Regions from separate parts of the Anaerobacillus sp. ABR4_321 genome, predicted to be linked through region 2. Evidence: predicted binding sites of a transcription regulator. Region 2 holds the regulator's gene; each other region holds the start of a gene.

Region 1 (4,577 bases), 400 kb from region 2:
ACGATTTCTCCTGAAAGCTCATAGTATTGATTCGTCGAAAGCTTACTCCAATCCCAGTCTCGCTGCTTGATTGTTTCAGCAAGCATGTTTAGTGATGCATGAAAAAGCTGACCGATATCCGGCGCTTCTAGTTTAAAGGTGGAGCGCTCTTTTAACTTGAGGCCATGTGAAGCGAATTGCGAGAACGCACAAGACTGATACCGCTCCATTCTTGAGACACTCGCCTGGATTTTCGAACCGTATAGCTCACGGCTCGTTTCACGAGAAAGGTTAGTCGCTTTGTTTCGGTAAAACAAGCTTTCTACTAATCTCAGTTTACTACTCTCGCGATCGCTGTTTTCAACGAACCAGTTATACGCATCCCACCAGATCGCATCGATCGGGTAGCCCCTGTGCCACTGTCTCAGTTGGCCAGTAAGCCTTCCGATCGTTTTTAGCGGATTCGTTATGAATGAGAGTTCGTCATCTGCTTCCTCGCCAGGTTCAGCAAACTTCAGTCCAATCGATAGATCTCTGAACATTTCCTGCATTCGATTCATGACGATCGAAGGCTGTAGGCCTTTCCCTTCGCCGTCCGCAAGTGGACAGCTCACCCATAAATTCTCTGATGGTGTTGAAAGGGCGTGATAGATTAGGAATTCTTCATCTAGTAATCGCCGCTTCAAGCCTGGAGCAAGCTGAATCCCTTGTTCTTCAAGTTTTTCTCGATCTTGTTCACTTAAAAGTCCATCATCCTGAAGTTTTGCTGGTAACACCCCGTCGTTCACGCCGAGCAGAAATCCACACTTTACATTTGTAAAACGGGTCCGGTCGATGCTTCCGATCACCACTTGGTCGAGAGAAGCGGGAACAAGTGCAAACTTCATACTTTCGATACCAGCTTCTAATAGTTTCGTAAACTGTTCGATCGATAACTCCTGGTCTCCAATCAATTCGACCGTTTCATCGAGAAGAGCGATGACTGCATCCCAAACTTGATCATGCTCTCTCGCCTTCGTTAATTGTCCCGCTTTCTCAGCGTGTTCTTTTAGCCGATCTACTTTTTCAGCAGCATTACAGTTTTCAAGGAAATAGTATAGAACTTCACACTTCTCGCGTACTGTCTTTGCTTGTTTCATCTTACGCTCGAATTTTTCTAAAGGGTTCGAAACCCATTCTTTCGTTTCGTTCAATCGTTCTTCCATTCGCTCGATTTCATCAGACGTTACGGTTTCTTTATCCTCTAGTTGACGATAGATATTCGCCTTCCACCGCTCTCCTGATCTCCACCGGTATCCTTTGATCCCTTTTGCAATCACATAATTTTCGAGCTCATCCATTCGATTTCTAAGATCTGCTTTGCTATTCTCCGTGTCGTCAGGGTACAGAAGCTCTGTTTTCACACAGCGGAAAACAGCTTCATATCTCCAGTGATACTGAATGATATCGAGACTCGATCGTATAAGCTCGATCAAAGGATGATGGAGCATCGTCCTTTTTTGGTCAGAGAAGATAGGGATTCCATGATCTGTAAAAATCGTTTCAACAAGCTCGTAATACGTTGACATATCCCTGACCATCACAGAGATATCTCTGTATCGATAGCCTTCGTCTCGTACAAGCCTGAGCGTCTCTCTTGCTGCAGCTTCAACTTCAGATCGAATATTCACCGCATGATTGACTTTTATATGCTGAAGCTCTCCTGTATAAAGGACAGGAGGGCGTTCTCCGTAATTTGCTTCTAAATGACGAAGCTCGTTGTTTTGGTACCTCTTTTGGTTGGTTAGTAGCTCTGGTGCCTTTACGTCGATCCCTTCTTCATTCGCCATTTGAAGAAGGGTCTGGTACGTTGTCGCTGGCTCGTGAAAAAGATCTAGTTCATGGACAGAAGCTGGATTCATTTCGGTATCCATCGTGATGGTAAACGTGATATCCGCACCTTTTTTCATCAAAGCTTGTAAAACGAGAAGCTCCTGAGGTGTAAAGCTATGGAACCCATCCACCCAAATCGCGGCATTCTCTAGATACTGTGATTCAGAGATTTTCTCAGCTAGCAGCTGAAGGTAATCTTCCGAATCTAAATAATGACCGATCATCGCTCGTTGAAATGCTTCGTATACAAGGTGAAGGTCATAGAGCTTGTCTCGTAGAAGACTTCGATCGTCGGTTGTATAGTAATCATCAGCGTAACTTTTTATATGATCTGGCTCGAGGCAGTAACGCTTAAATTCAGTGACCATATCATTCAACTGATCGATATAGCCTGTTTTGTCTGACGAACGTTGATAAATTCTCAATTGTGCTTTATTTTCTTCAATAATATGTCTGAGCATCATACTCGTACCGACAGACGTTAAATGCGGCCTCGCCATACCACCTGTCTCTTGAAGGACTTTCCATGCAAGACGTGTAAAACTGAACACTTGAGCACGAATCATGCCTTTTAAATTACGGTTATGTACGAGCTCATACTCTGACTGAAACGTCATCTGTTCTGGAACTAAGTAGATCATCGTCTCCCCAAGAGGACGTTCGGTCAACTCACGCTGAATGTCAGTAAGACAGTGATCGGTTTTTCCGCTCCCCGATCGACCTATAATAAATTGAACTCCCATTCGTTTCTCCTCCCGTACACGTGTACTAACTATCCCATTATCTCACGTTTTTTCGCAATTTAATAGACTTCATAAGAAGATACGTTCGCATTCTGTTTTCCAATTATTGAGTGATCGTCTCAGTAGGTTTCAGGGAAAACTGTAAGGGTATAGAGTACTAAGCACAACTTTTGAAAAGGAGTTTTGGACATGGAAAATAAAGAGATGGATACATTTAAATGGGAGCTCAACCGGATTACGAGAGATATGACAGAATTTGTGCATAGTTACGAAAAGCTCGATGAATCACAGAAAACGAGCGTCCACAACAACTATCCGTTTGAGTTAGATCTTCACGAATTAAAAAACGCGTTAGCTAAATGGAATAACACCGTAAACAAAATGTAAGCCAGCCAAGCACCTCCAATGAGTGGAGGTGCTTTTTTCATGGAGCGAACATCTTTTATAAGGAAAAAACATACATCTAATAAGGTAGCCAATCGAATTTGTAGGAGGGGAACGATGTACACCAATAGGAAATATTACGAACCTTATATTAGCCCCTTTGACCCGTGTAAGCCGATTCGAGTGAAATCTTACTCTACGCCTCCAAACCTTTACTTAGGTTTCCAACCTCCAGGACTCGAGCAGTTTTCGCCACGAGAAGCGCTCGCAGCAGGAACGCTCTGGAAAGTGTTCTATGACCCTTACGAAAAGAATAAGGAGGGCTAACGATGAAGCACAAACAGCTACCGAACGAGTATTACGAGTTACTCGAAGAGCTTCAGGCTACTGACTTTGTGCTGTTAGAACTAACGCTCTACCTCGACACCCACCCGAATGACATCGATGCGATCAAGCAGTTCAATGAGTTTGCAAAATTGAGGAAGCAATTAAGGAAGAGGTATGAAAAAGATTACGGACCTCTTCTACAGTACGGATTAAGCTACAGCAGCTACCCGTGGAACTGGAATGATACCCCATGGCCGTGGCAAGTTTAATTTGGAAAGGATGAGTGCTTTTGTGGGTTTATGAAAAGAAACTGCAATATCCAGTAAAGGTAAGCACATGTAATCCGATGCTTGCGAAGTTTCTAATTGAGCAATACGGAGGCGCAGATGGCGAACTCGCCGCTGCCCTCCGATACTTAAATCAACGTTACACGATCCCAGATAAAGTCGTAGGACTTCTAACCGATATCGGTACAGAAGAATTCGCTCATCTCGAAATGATTGCAACGATGGTTTATAAACTAACGAAAGATGCAACACCTGACCAAATGAAAGAAGCTGGACTCGGCGCGCACTACGCAAACCACGACAGAGCACTCTTTTATCAAAACGCAGCCGGCGTCCCATGGACAGCAAGCTACATCGCAGCAAAAGGCGACCCGATCGCTGACCTTTACGAAGACATCGCCGCCGAAGAAAAAGCCCGAGCCACCTACCAATGGATCATCGACCTCTCCGACGACCCAGACCTAAACGACTCCCTCGCCTTCCTAAGAGAACGAGAAATCGTCCACTCCCAAAGGTTCAGAGAAGCTGTGGAGATTCTGAAGGAAGAGAGGGATAAGAAGAAGTATTTTTAGTGCGAAAAGCGGAGACGAGCGGGTAGAAACGGAGCTATTGGAACTCTTGGAATTGAACACGTTCTTTGTGTTCAGTTGAAAGAGTGAAATAGCGTAGTTTCTGCGAGGCGCAGCTGGACATCGAAAAGCGGAGGTGGCCCGTTTAAATACGCAGGGAGTTGGAAGAAGAGCGAATGAGACGTCTTTTTGTCTCAATCGCTCTTCTGAAACTACCGGAGTATTTGGCCACCGCAGCTGGACATACCGAAAAGCGGAGGTGGCCCGTTTAGGCTCGACAAGCGCTGGAAGCGTTGTGGATGAACACGCTTTTTGTGTTCAACCACAATGCTGAAGCGTCTCGAGAGCCTGGCCACCGCAGCTGGACATGAAAAGCGGAGACGAGCGGTTAGAAACGGAGCTATTGGAACTCTTGA
Region 2 (4,577 bases):
CTTCACGAAGTAAGTGATTCCCCCAACTTCTTTTTTGAAATCGTCTGTAGCAGGCTTATCAGACATTACTCCTAGTGAAAATCCACCGCTATCTCCACTCCCAGCGTACCTTACAAAAAGTCTTAAACAATCCCCATTATTAAGCTCCATTTCATTCTTGTAAAACTCAGCCGCTGAATCCGTTACAACAAACATCCTATCCATCCTCTCTCTTTGTAATATAACACCTTGTTATAGTACAGTATAACGAATTTTCTAAAAATTGCAACCAAAAAAATAGCCTAATTTTGCGAAATGCAAAATTAGGCTATTTTTACTGAATCGGACCTCTATTTTTTTTACTCTCTTTTAGCTTGTCAGGTGTAACGTCATCGCCCGTCTCATCCACTACCTTAATGGAATGAAGTTGGTTTTCAAAGGAAGAACGAAGACTTTGAAGATATTCTTGACGAAGATCTTTTTGTTCTTTTTTCTCTTGATCTGTTAGTTGAGACTCTTTTGATTTTCTTGAGAGCTCATTAATTCGCTTTATTTTATCCTGTGATAACATACAGAAATAACTCCTTTATAACATCTAATTACTTTTATCCTAACGTAAGTCGTTACCACAGGCAAGTTTATAGCTTCTTCTCCAATTCGTCAACATGCTCCTTGTAGCGCCTATGAACCGTTGCTTTTGATGCTTCATAACCAAACCCTTTTAACGTAGCGGCAATCTCGTGGAACGTTAACCCTCTATCACGTAAATTCACTATTTCTTCGATCGGAACAATCTTTCGTTCCCTTCCACCGTGCCGTTGGTCACTTAAATTCCGCTGAGGCTTATACCCCTCTCGTACCGCTTTCTCCATTCCTCGCTTTATTTTAAGGTTATGTAGTTTTCTTTGAAACTCCTCAACGATACTTACGATTTCAAGGACCATCGAATCAGCTTCAGATAGCTGTAGCTCACCGTTCTGGTTTACTGTATAAATCGTTCCGCCATACTTATGGACTGCATGAAGCAGGGCGATCTTAGCATTTCCTCTTCCTAATCTTGTTTCATCTTGAATAAGAAGAACGTCTGCTGAGCCTTCTTTCAACAAATCTAAAACTTCTAAGATGCCATTTCGATCAATGTCATATCCACTGTGCTTTTCCTCGATCACTTTATGTACTGTAAAACCAGATTGAGCTGCAAATCTTTGCAGCTCTTCTTTTTGCCTGGCAAGTGATGATTCCTGTGTTTCTTTCTTTGTACTTACCCGACAGTATATGATTGCATTCATTACTTTTCCTTTACCCCCAGCGCTGTTGCATTTGCCTCAACAGGAATGATAAGTGTATCTCCTGCTACTATTCGATCTGCATCTATTTTGTTCGCTTCTTCCACCCAGCTGATAAAATTACGGTCAGACAGCTCATGTGCATCACGATATTCTTCTGCGATTTCAAGAACAGTATCTCCCCGCTCTAATTCAATTTCAGTATAACGATCATACCCTTCAGCAGCTGCTGCTCTCAATGATACAAACACGAATATTAATACGGCCACAAAAGATATAATGACAAGAAAATCAATTCCAGACAAGCCTCTAGCTTGTTTTCTCATCCCAATCACCCCGAATACGAATATTTGTTCTGGTTTCAGTATAAACAGAACCTCTGTTCGTGTCAACTGAATTTTCGAACTTATGTTTGTATGCGAACAAAAATTCTGGTATACTACTAACAAATAGATAGATTGGAACGAGGTGCCAGAGATATGAAACTATCAAACCGTCAGCAGGATATTCTGGACTTTATTAAAGTCGAAGTGAAACAAAAGGGTTATCCACCCTCCGTTAGAGAAATTGGTGAAGCTGTAGGACTCGCTTCAAGCTCAACTGTCCACGGACACCTTGCAAGACTTGAGAAGAAAGGTTACATCCGACGCGACCCAACGAAACCAAGAGCAATCGAAGTACTCGGACTAGATGAAACGATCGATATTCCTCGTCCAGAAACGGTGAACATTCCGGTCATTGGTAAAGTAACTGCCGGCCAACCGATAACGGCGATCGAAAATGTTGAAGAGTATTTTCCTCTACCAGAACACTTTGTACAAGATGACGAGCACACGTTCATGCTAATCATCGAAGGTGACAGTATGATCGAAGCTGGCATTTATAACGGTGACATGGTAATTGTGAAACAACAGCCTACTGCGAACAACGGAGATATTGTTGTTGCGATGACGGAAGATAGCGAAGCTACGGTTAAGCGATTCTTTAAAGAAAGCAACTACTTCCGCCTACAACCAGAGAATTCATCGATGGAGCCGATCATCCTTGATTCAGTTTCCATTCTAGGTAAAGTCATCGGTGTATTTCGTTCAATCCACTAGAAGCGCAAATTGCGCTTCTTATTTTTTATTCTAAAAACACGAATCCTTTCTTTATCTCTTATCGTATAATCAGGAAACAGCTAATTATGAAAGGTGGAAAATCATGTTTAAGAAGTTTCTAGCAAGTGTCGGAGTAGGTGCTGCAAAGGTTGATACGCAGTTAGAGAAGGATTATTTCGTTCCGGGGGAAACCGTTAATGGTAAAGTAGTCATAAAGGGTGGTGAAATCGAGCAATCGATCGATGCGATTCATATCTTCCTTATGACAGAAGCTATCCGTGAAGTAGATGATAAAAAAGTAAGAGAAAAAGTGGCGCTAAAGAAATATAAGGTTGCTGATCAGGAGAAGATCTCAGAAGGTGAAACGAAAGAAATTCCGTTTTCCATTCAACTGCCATACGACACGCCAGCTTCACTCGGAAGGCTTCCAGTATGGTTTGAGACAGGCCTAGACATCCCGATGGCGCTTGATCCAAAAGATAGAGACCTTATTCAAGTTTCTCCACATCCACATGTAAAAAAAGTAATCGAAGCATTAGAAAGCTACCTGGGCTTCCATGTGAAAAAGGTGGAAATGGAGCAGTCTCGCTACGGCTATGTTCAAGAGTTTGAATTCACGCCTAGCGGGAAATATCGCGCTTACTTAGATGAACTCGAAGTGATCTTCTTTTTACACGATAACCATTTAGATGTCATGCTTGAAGTCGATCGCCGCGCTCGCGGACTCGGAGGATTGTTTGCAGAAGCTTTGGAAATGGACGAAAGCATTGCAAAAGTGACGTTAACAAACCAAGAGCTGAACGATTCATCTGACGTTATCGCAAGAAAATTACAGCTAAAAATTGATCAATATAAAAAGTAATCTTATAGATTCACAAAAAACTGTCTCGATTGTTTATCGAGACAGTTTTTTGATTACGGAGAGTTCACGTTATTTTAATGGTATTACTACCTTTGTAATATTCCCGACTCTTTCATCGATACCATTATACAATTCCTTAAGCACTTCCAATGCTCTTTCGTTCGATTCAAACGTTCCTAACGTCTTTTTCCATTCGATGAAGAATCTTCTCTCTATGACCCCTTCGATCATGTTATCTTTTACAGTTATTTCTTTCACATTCACGAAGCTTTCAAGATTTTGAGTCATAACCCATATCATTCTCTTCTACCGCCTTCACATTTCGATGCTTACACTACACCTTTTAAAGAACCGAAACTTTTCTCATATTTAGTACGTACTACAGTTACAAAGCTTTGGAGGTGCCTAGTGAAAAATACTGCTAAACTGATTTTAGTCGTAATAGCGAGCTTAGCTTTATGGGATGGAATTAAGTACATCTTCAAATCTTTTACTTAACAGAAAAACAGCTTCTTGTAGCTGTTTTCCTTCCAAATAAACATTTTCTATCAAGAATCACTACTCTTTTAATGGCTTTTTATAGATTATAGGAGCATCAAAGCCTTCTTCATCTACCAATTCAATAAGTGCAATTTCTTCAACTCTTCCTTCAATCGTTTGAATTCGTTTCATACAATAGTTGAATGCTTCAGAGAGTTTATCGGATGATAAGTTATTTGCCAACGTACAATGCGGTATCCATTGATCAGGTTCATAGTATGGATTGGCATTCGTACTTAACTCACTAAAAAAATCATGGTGATTTGAATGCAGCTCTAATAGTTTTTTTGTATGTGTAGGTGATAGAAATAGGGTTTGATAATTTAAAAAGGATCCAATCGTATTAAATGTAATTTCGAAGCAACCTTTTGCTTCATAAAATGTTTTCATACCTTCAATGAATGCCTCTTTATCTAACTCGTAATAATGTCCCAATGTGAGATGAGGCCTCGCATCTTTCACTTCTTCTGAGTAGAAAGAAATCGAGTTTTGCTTTAGCTCTTCCCATATCGCTTTGATTTCTTGTTCTGTATTCTTATCAAATAACGCTACAACCCAAAACATGAAATTAGCCACCTTTAACAACGTTTATCGTTCACTAAGTCTTCACGCTTTCTTTATGTTCAATAATCAACTCATAATACGTTAAGGTTTGATCACTAAGCTCAAACTCATCTTTACCCCACGTGTCTCGTAAAAAAAGTTCCGCTATCGCACGCTTTCTCATCCCGCCTGCCGCGGCATCTCTTAACGAAATCACACTTTCATAGATAGACGTCATTAAGTTAGTAATCCGTTTACAGTGGAGAG
Region 3 (4,577 bases), 830 kb from region 2:
GAAGGCCGGCAGTAGGAGCTGCGGCGGAACCACGATGCTTGGCAAAAACAGTTTGGTAGCGATCCTGGTCATCCAATGTTTCTGTAATATACGGCGGAAGCGGCATTTCGCCAAGCTGGTCTAACACTTCATAGAAAACACCATCATAATCGAATTCGAAGACACGTCCTCCGTGCTCCAATGTTTCCACACACTCAGCCGTTAACCTGCCATCACCAAACGTAAGCTTTGTTCCAAGCTTCACCCTCTTTGCAGGCTTTACAAGTGTTTCCCATCGGTCTCCTTCAATTTGCTTTAGAAGAAGAACTTCCATCTTAGCTCCTGTCTCTTCCTTCATACCATATAACCTTGCAGGCATAACTCTCGTATCGTTTAATACTAGACAGTCACCTGGCTTAATATATTCTTCTAGATTTAAAAACTCACGGTGGGCCATCTTTTCAGCTGCAGGATCAAGCACCATCAAACGTGATTTAGCACGCTCTTTCAATGGAGTCTGAGCGATAAGATGTTCAGGGAGTTCAAAATCAAAATCTTTAACGTCCATTTATTTCACCACTGTTCTTCAAAAATATCTATTCCACCAATCGATCTTACCATAGCTTCATCCATTATCGAAATCTGCCGATTATAAAAAAGAGAAGTGAAAGCAAGACACTCACGACAATCGACGTGACGATCGGAAAGAAAAACGTTGTATTTCCTTTCTTAATCACGATATCGCCTGGCATCTTCCCAATGAATGACCATAGCATTCCAATAACAAGAAAGACGATTCCTAGCGTAATAAAAAGCTTTGAAATCTCCATGTCATTCAGGCTCCTTCAAACCAAAATGGTCATATACGCGATGCGTGACCATGCGTCCCCTTGGCGTACGCTGCAAGAAACCGATCTGCATTAGATACGGCTCGTAAACGTCTTCGATCGTATGACTTTCTTCTCCGATCGTAGCAGCGATCGTATCGACACCAACGGGTCCACCCCGGAATTTTTCAATGATAGCCAGTAGAAGCTTATGATCGATATGATCAAGTCCTAGAGGGTCGACCTGCATCATCTCTAATGCTTGAGTAGAAAGGGAAAGCGAGATAACCCCATCTCCTTTTACTTGGGCAAAGTCTCTTACCCGCTTCAAAAGACGATTGGCGATACGAGGAGTACCGCGTGATCTTCTAGCGAGCTCTACAGCTGCTTCCTCATCCATTTCAACTTCAAAGATATCAGCAGTACGCATGAGTATTGTTTGCAATTCATCCTCTTGATAGTACTCCAATCTACTGAGTACTCCAAATCTGTCACGAAGAGGGGCAGTTAAGAGTCCAGCTCTCGTCGTTGCCCCAACTAATGTGAAAGGCGGGAGATCAAGACGCACCGATCTTGCAGTCTCACCCTTTCCTATAACAATATCAAGACAATAATCCTCCATAGCAGGGTACAGTACTTCTTCAACACTTCGTGGCAAGCGATGAATCTCATCGATAAAAAGAACGTCTCCAGGTTCAAGTGCCGTTAAAATGGCAGCAAGATCTCCTGGTCGCTCAATCGCTGGACCAGACGTCGTCCGGAGATTCACTTCCATTTCAGTTGCTATAATTGCAGAAAGAGTCGTCTTCCCAAGTCCTGGTGGACCATATAACAATACGTGATCTAGTGGCTCCTCTCGCATTTTCGCCGCTTCAATAAACACCTCTAGATTACGCTTCACCTTCTCCTGACCTATGTACTGACTTAATCGCTGCGGACGGAGGCTATATTCTACGGATGAGTCATCACCGACCTGCTCACCTGATAGAATGCGTTCTTCCACTATGACCCCTCCTTAACGATTCAGCATAAGCTGAAGCGCTTTTTTAATATATTGATCTGTCGAAAGCACTTCTTCCTGAAGCCCAGGCTTTATTTTCTTAATTTCTCGTTCAGCATAGCCAAGTGCCTTCAAAGCTTCGATGGCTTCTTCAAGTTCATGCGTACCATCTTCTTCTGTCTCTTCCACAGCGAAAAGACCTTCCTGCGGCTCACCGAATCCTTTTAATTTTCCTTTCAGATCAAGTATGATCTGACGAGCTGTTTTCTTCCCGACACCTGGAAACTTCGTCAAGAACTTCTCATCCTCTAACTCGATCGCACTAACTACTTTATCAGGCTCGCCTGTAGCTAAAATCGCAAGCGCTCCCTTAGGACCGATACCTGAAACATTCAAAAGCTTCTCAAACAAAAGACGCTCTTCTCTCGTCGGAAAACCATAAAGCGCAATAAGATCCTCCCTCACATAATGATGCGTAAAAATCTGAATAGACTGACCTCTATACCTCTGAAACGTAAACGGATTCCCACAAAAAACTTTATACCCAATCGAATTCGATTCGATAACAATATACTCAGTATCTATATATTCAACATTACCTTTAATATACTCAATCAAAAAACTCTCTCCCCATCGCATACGAACATGCATTTCTATATCTTTTTATTTTATCATATTATAAGAAAAGCGGAAGAGGCCGTTTAAATACGCAGGGAGTTGGAGGAATGTAGAATGAGACGCTTTTTGTCTCAATCTACATTTCGAAACTACCGGAGTATTTGGCCTCTGCAGCTGGATCATACGAAAAGCGGAAGAGGGCGATTAGGCTCGACAAGCGCTGGAGCCTTATCAAATGAACACGCCCTTTGTGTTCAATTGATAAGGTGAAGCGATCGAGAGCCTGCCCTCTGCAGCTGGATCACACGAAAAGCGGAAGAGGGCGTTTAGGCATGAAAAGTGTAGGTGAGCGTTTAGAAACGGAGATATTGGAACTCTTGAAATAGAACACTTGCGTTCTGTTGAAAGAGAGAATTATCGGAGTTTCTGCGAGTCTCACATTTTACTCTAAAAATCAAACAACCCATCCTAACGGACAGGTTGTGATTTCTTTATTTTATAAAACGTATGGAGCATGTCTTCAAAGTTATACCAGGACTCTATCGGAATACCTTCAGCAAGCTCCTTAAGTCTGGAGCTTTCTACTTTACCAACGTCGATTTGAAAGAACGTTTGTATGACTTTCTGTTCATCTGGCTTTCCTTCAAAAATCGTGAGAACGCCATCATCTGTAAGTCCGAAATGACCATTCTCCTTCATAGCCGGGGAAATATCTTCAATTTTGCGTTCAAAGACCATTTTACCGTGATCTTGGTTAACAAGCTGCCATCCCGCATACTCACTCCAGAAATCTTCCATAGACCAGACGGTTTTTTGAATGGATTGCTCCGTGGAAACTCCATCTGCATAGTTAGTTCTTAGGATTACTTCAATAACCATAGGTCCATCCATATGATAATGCTTTTCATCAAATTCACGCTCACTCTGGGCATTTTCAACCGCCAGTACATGTGCTGGCAAAGAACCCATAATCAGAATAAGCACTACTAAAAAGCCGAATAGGTTTTTCACAATTTTTAGCACCTTTCTTTTAGATTCTGTTAGCGTGCCCAGCAGTGAAGATAATATGTACAAAAAAAAGAACTACATCACCATGTAGCTCTTCAAAACTTCTCATATACCTCGTCACTTATCTCAGCATTATGATATACCTCTTGAACATCGTCATTATCCTCGAGCATGTCGATCAGTTTTAACATATCGACTCCATCTTCTTCCCCAAGAGGAGCGTATGTTTGAGGAATCATCGTAATTTCTGCAGACGAAAAGATAATATTTCTCTTCTCAAGCTCTTCCTTTACTGCTTGATATTCCTGTGCATCCGTATAGATTTCGAATGAATCTTCATGGGTCTCCATTTCCTCTGCTCCTGCATCGATTACTTCTAACATCAACTCATCAGCATCTGCATCATTTTCAGCTCGATCGATAACAAACAGCCCTTTACGATCGAATAAAAAAGCTACGCATCCGTTCTCGCCCATGTTGCCTTTGTTCTTACTAAACGCATGACGAATTTCTGCAGCTGTTCGATTTTTATTGTCTGTTAAGAGTTCGACCATTACAGCAGCACCGCCAGGACCGTACCCTTCATAGACGATCTCTTCATAATTAACACCATCTAAATCGCCAGTAGCCTTTTTTATCGCACGATCGATATTGTCATTTGGCATGTTCGAGGATTTTGCTTTATCAACAGCTAATCTAAGGGCTGGGTTTGTCTCAGGGTCCCCACCACCTTGTTTGGCTGCAACAAAAATCTCTTTCGCAAGCTTCATAAATACTTTACCACGTTTTGCATCCTGAGCATTTTTTCTTCGTTGTATATTTTTCCACTTCGAATGTCCTGCCATCGTCAATATCCCCTTCCAACTGATTTCGTCCATATACTATAACACATGAAATCAGGTGGATAAACTAAACGGAATCATACAAAAAGAACAGGGAGAACCCTGTTCTTCTTATATTATCTATTGTTTTGAAACGGACGTTGAACTGCACTCGAAATGTCATTTAAAATGCCATTCACATCTGCTTGAACTTCTTCGAACCCATCGCCATTTTCGAGGCGATCATCAACACGGCCCATTCTGTTTACAACGTCTTTATCAGTCGAGATCGAAACATTTTTTTGTTTCGCGAGCTTTGCTACT
Region 4 (4,577 bases), on a different contig from region 2:
AACCCATCGTTTTCCATAGTCCATTTTCATTTGATAGGATACGATTGAATGGTTTGAATAAGGATTATTTACAAAAGGAGTTTTTAGGTCATCATTTATAACCTTAAGTACACCCCACTCACTATATTTGTTCGAATCTAAAGGAATCTTTTCTGGAGAAATACCTGTAGTACCGACATCTTCTATCCGTCGCATGATTTCCCCATCCTTTTCATATAACGTAAATCCCGATACCAGGTTCAAATCCTTAGTAGAGAACAGCTTATTTTTGATGCGGTAGAGTATGATGTTGATATCTTTAATCAACTGTATTACATAAACCGCACCCTCCATTAATTGCTCCCTATCTTTAATTAATTCATCAATCATTGCATCATAATCATTTGTCAGTTCTCTAACTGATTGTTCAGTTTGACTTAATTTATCCTCTAAAATAGCAACCTGTTTCTTGTAATCTACTCTCTCATTTTGGAGATAATTGTCCAATCGCGTATCTACAGTCGTAATAAGAGAATCGAAATTCTCCCCTCTTTTCAAAATTGTATCGAGATAATCGTAAAGGCCTTTAAAATAAAAATCGTTCTTATCATCAAGAAAGGCAGCTCTGAACAGTTGATACTCTTGATTTCTAAATTTCCTATAAGCACCAGTATGGAAATGCCCACTATCAAACTGAAGAATTTTTCTATAATAGAAGAATAGAGTAAATAAATACCCCAGTAAGTAACCGATCACAATATCCAAGGATGTATTGAATCCAGGGATATTGAGATAGATAGGCACCGTTGCTGCACTTAAAATAGGAACCAGTGATAAATTAAATAAACCTTTCACTCCATTGCTTACTGATTTAATTTTAGGTATGTCTCTAATCGGACTTAGTAATAACCAAATAATCCAATTTGAATATTTCTCGTCGATATAGCTATTTTTAAGTTGCTCTATCGGTCGATCAAACACATAGCTAATAGCAAGCAGTCTACTGTGATAATACTTATCCTCTTGAGCCAATTACGTACACCTCCGGTTTTAATCGTCTCTCAATTAACTTGTTTTTTAAGTACCCGGTACACTCCCTCCTAACGTTTACAAACAAAAAACGATCCTGGAGACGAATTTTAACCATACTTGAATAAAGTAAGGGTATCGTCGATCCAAAGATCGCTAGTTTGATAAATATTCAGCTAATCTCTATACGAGATTGCATAAATAAAATAAAAATAAAAAAGATACAACTTAATTGTATCTCTTTTTATCCTAATTTGGTACATATGAAAGCAATTTCTTTGTAAGTTGGCTACATATAACGGTATAAAATGTACTCTTCGTTAATTAGGTTAGAATTTGATAACTTAGAGTAACTAAAAAAGTATCTCCTTTGCTACCCAATCCTATTATTAGACTGTCTATCCTTATTTAGAGGTTTTTTAGAAATCATTGTATGCTTTAGAATTAAATTCATAATAAGAAAAGCAACAGATCAGTATTTAGTGATTAAGTAATTATAGAGTTCTAACGAATCCTTTGGTAATCGATTCCTACTTTCGGAAGATTTATAGCAATCTAAATAGGCACGTATGCTTTTTTCCATTTCCTTTTTAGAAGGTATATAATGCTCCCTACAAAATAAGTAAGGTCGTTTTTCTTTGTGCATGTCGTCCCACTGGTACAACTTCCCCACTGCATCTATATGTTTACCTACAACCTTTAAACAGTAATCACAGAAAGCTCCAGGTTCTCTTATCACTTCCACTTTTTCCAACGCTATTGCCTCCTTACTTTTAATCGATCTTTTTTATGTTAACCCATTTTATATAATGAACTTTATATTCATAGTCCACTAAACGAATTTCTTTGTTGGAGAAATCGATAAAATGTACAGTTCCCACTACAGTAGTCAGGTTACCCGTACCTGTCTTATATGAGATGTTCAACACCTCTACTGTTTCCATCGCTGAATAGATTTGAGGCAACACATTATGTTCTGATTTAACACTTTTAATCATCTTCAACCGTCCTTTTCTGTTATCATTCATAATTCTAAGATACAGAACATATGTTCCTTAAACAAGTATCTTTTTAAAAATTAGATGGAATGTAGTTTGATGGTGCAATTTTTATAGGGATTAAATTGTAAAGAATATGGAAAGTATATGGATAAATATCGTGAGAGAGACCTCCTCCAAAGTCATCACAACGATATAAAAAACAAGAGCGTTCTCTGTGCTCTTGTTTTTCATTATGCTTACTATATTCATTTGATCAGAAACTACCGATATTCACCAAACTATATGTAATATTGGTTTTAGTTTTCACTATTTCAATCCCCCATAATTAATCTTTATTTTAGGAAGAATCTTTTGCTAATAATAATAAAAAACCAATGATGGCAACACTTCTACCATCATTGGTTTTGAGACCTAATATTCAAAATCTGTGACAATTCATGTTTGTCTAAATTGGCATCTACTAATGACTTTGATGCATCTGGAATGCTTCATAGGCAGAACCTATTATTCTTACTGGCACGGTTGCTCGTCTGATAGTTCCATTTGAAAATTGAACTTCAAAGTCAAAGTTTACGATGCCACTTGCTAACATGGTGTCTGCTTCAGACATTTCAGGGTCATACAGCTCACCAGTATAACGTGTTCCGGACTGTTTTGATAGAGAAGTGAATAACCTCATGTTTTGGCCACTCACCTGCTTCCCATTAAATTCTACATTGACGTAATTTGCTGGGTAATTAGTAATATCCGCTTCAAGTACAAATGTTTCTCCGGAATAAAACTGATTTGGTGCATTTCCTAGAGCCGTATGTTTCTCTTGCCACTTCGCTGTGTGCTTTACTGTACCCGTAATGACAAGATCTTTTATTAATACTTTCTTCGATATCGTATCTGTTTCATCAAACGTATCTTTTACAGTTTGTTTAATTGTGTACTCACCTAGTTGATCAGTTTTAAATGTAAAGTCTTTCGTTGTTTTGGAAAACGTTGATCCATTTGGCTTCGTAACAATGTACTCGTAAGTAAGCGGGTCATTGTCCGGGTCACTAGCGTTACTCGTTACCTGAACAATATCACCTATAAAGTATTCCGCAGCATCCGTATCAAAACCTGCTTCTGGAGGTTGATTGACGACATTCACCTTTTTGGTAACTGTCGCTTTGTCCCCTTCATCGTCCGTCACAGTTTGAGTGATGGTGTAATCGCCGTTATGTTCAACATTAAATTGTGGGTTAGGCTTGTTGTACGTTTTCTTCTGACCATCAGGTGCTTCAACTTCGTAGGAAACAGTTACAGAACCGCCATCTTCATCAAATGCTTTATTAGTTATGTCAACGGTCTCTCCTCTCACATAGATCCCTTTGTCCGTAATGAAACCAGGTGTGGGAAGAGTCTGTACCCACTGAGTTTTCGTTGTGCTATCTGAAGCTCCGTATGGGTCAGCAATCGTTTGTTTAATTGTATAGGTACCCGTTTCAGTTGCTTTAAAGCTAGGATTTGCTGTTGTTGACGAGAACTTACTTCCGTCAGGGCGCGTAACGTCGTAGCGGTAAGTAAGAGCGTCACCATCGGGATCTGTAGCTGTTGGAGTTACTCTGATCGATTCACCCTTATAATACTTAACCTTATCAAGCGTAAACCCTGCACTCGGTGGCCGGTTACGAACATTTACTTTCTTCGTAATAGAAGCTACATCGCCTTCATTATCCGTAATCGTTTGCTTGATTGTATAATCTCCAAGCTGAGTTACAGAAAAAGAAGGATCGGCTACGGTAGACGTCCGCTTTGAACCATCTGGAGCAGTCACGTCATATACGTAACTTAACCCGCCACCGTCTTCATCGAATGCTGTTGAGGAGATGTGCATCGTTTCTCCTCTTACATATGAAGATTTGTCTGTATTAAATCCTGGCGTAGGGAGCGTTTGAACCCACTGTGTTTTTGTTACAGAGTCGCTTCCTCCGTAAGGATCAGAGACAGTTTGCTTAATGGTGTAAGTTCCAGGCATACTCGCGATGAATGATGGGTTCGGTAAGCTAGATGTACTTTTTTGTCCATTTGGTCTTGTAATTTCGTATACGTAATTTAAAGGGTCACCATCAGCATCATAAGCTGAATTATTTATTGAGATGGTTTCACCTTTATAATACTTTGACTTGTTTAAGTTAAAACCAGCCACTGGACCACGGTTATTTACCGTTATTTGTCTAGTAATACTAGCCTTGTCCCCTTCATCATCGGTAACTGTTTGCTTTATCGTATAATTACCAAGTCTATTAACTGAAAAAGCGGGATTAGCTGAAGTATAAGTCGATTTCTGTCCGTTAGGAGCAGTCACTTCATATAGATGGCTTACGTTTCCTCCGTCTTCATCAAACGCACTTGTCGTAACCCGTACCGTCTCCCCTCTATAAAAGGACGTCTTATTGGTTGAAAAGCCTGGAGTTGGTTTAGTTTGCACCCACTGAGACTTCGTTACAGTATCAGTTAATCCCAATGGATCGCTGACAGTTTGCTTCACAACATAAGTGCCTGTTTCATTGGCTGTAAAGCTCGGGTTCGTTTGGT

What was found. The regulator LexA, encoded in region 2, represses DNA repair genes until DNA is damaged. The targets are predictions, from matches to a motif close to CGAACATATGTTCG.
Region 1: the regulator LexA is predicted to act here: its motif matches at 2,669-2,682, upstream of addB (helicase-exonuclease AddAB subunit AddB).
Region 3: the regulator LexA is predicted to act here: its motif matches at 2,447-2,460, upstream of ruvA (Holliday junction branch migration protein RuvA).
Region 4: the regulator LexA is predicted to act here: its motif matches at 2,050-2,063, upstream of ACXADT_RS21935 (YolD-like family protein).

What each region holds. Positions count from the first base shown of each region.
Region 1 covers NZ_JBSWTK010000001.1:3,182,797-3,187,373, forward strand. The annotation lists gene addB (helicase-exonuclease AddAB subunit AddB) at 1-2,594, opposite strand, end outside; gene ACXADT_RS16555 (hypothetical protein) at 2,784-2,981, shown strand; gene ACXADT_RS16560 (spore coat associated protein CotJA) at 3,096-3,305, shown strand; gene ACXADT_RS16565 (spore coat protein CotJB) at 3,308-3,574, shown strand; gene cotJC (spore coat protein CotJC) at 3,595-4,164, shown strand.
Region 2 covers NZ_JBSWTK010000001.1:2,777,992-2,782,568, forward strand. The annotation lists gene ACXADT_RS14475 (HesB/YadR/YfhF family protein) at 1-195, opposite strand, end outside; gene ACXADT_RS14480 (DUF896 domain-containing protein) at 314-550, opposite strand; gene ACXADT_RS14485 (YneB family resolvase-like protein) at 618-1,268, opposite strand; gene yneA (cell division suppressor protein YneA) at 1,268-1,591, opposite strand; gene lexA (transcriptional repressor LexA) at 1,745-2,365, shown strand; gene ACXADT_RS14500 (sporulation protein) at 2,469-3,227, shown strand; gene ACXADT_RS14505 (hypothetical protein) at 3,297-3,527, opposite strand; gene ACXADT_RS14510 (2'-5' RNA ligase family protein) at 3,786-4,331, opposite strand; gene ACXADT_RS14515 (acyl-CoA dehydrogenase family protein) at 4,366-4,577, opposite strand, start outside.
Region 3 covers NZ_JBSWTK010000001.1:1,944,480-1,949,056, reverse strand. The annotation lists gene queA (tRNA preQ1(34) S-adenosylmethionine ribosyltransferase-isomerase QueA) at 1-547, opposite strand, end outside; gene ACXADT_RS09975 (DUF2905 domain-containing protein) at 612-809, opposite strand; gene ruvB (Holliday junction branch migration DNA helicase RuvB) at 811-1,809, opposite strand; gene ruvA (Holliday junction branch migration protein RuvA) at 1,822-2,424, opposite strand; gene ACXADT_RS09960 (BofC C-terminal domain-containing protein) at 2,893-3,435, opposite strand; gene ACXADT_RS09955 (YebC/PmpR family DNA-binding transcriptional regulator) at 3,528-4,277, opposite strand; gene ACXADT_RS09950 (YhcN/YlaJ family sporulation lipoprotein) at 4,391-4,577, opposite strand, start outside.
Region 4 covers NZ_JBSWTK010000012.1:33,021-37,597, forward strand. The annotation lists gene ACXADT_RS21925 (hypothetical protein) at 1-1,011, opposite strand, end outside; gene ACXADT_RS21930 (hypothetical protein) at 1,481-1,762, opposite strand; gene ACXADT_RS21935 (YolD-like family protein) at 1,782-2,006, opposite strand; gene ACXADT_RS21940 (hypothetical protein) at 2,470-4,577, opposite strand, start outside.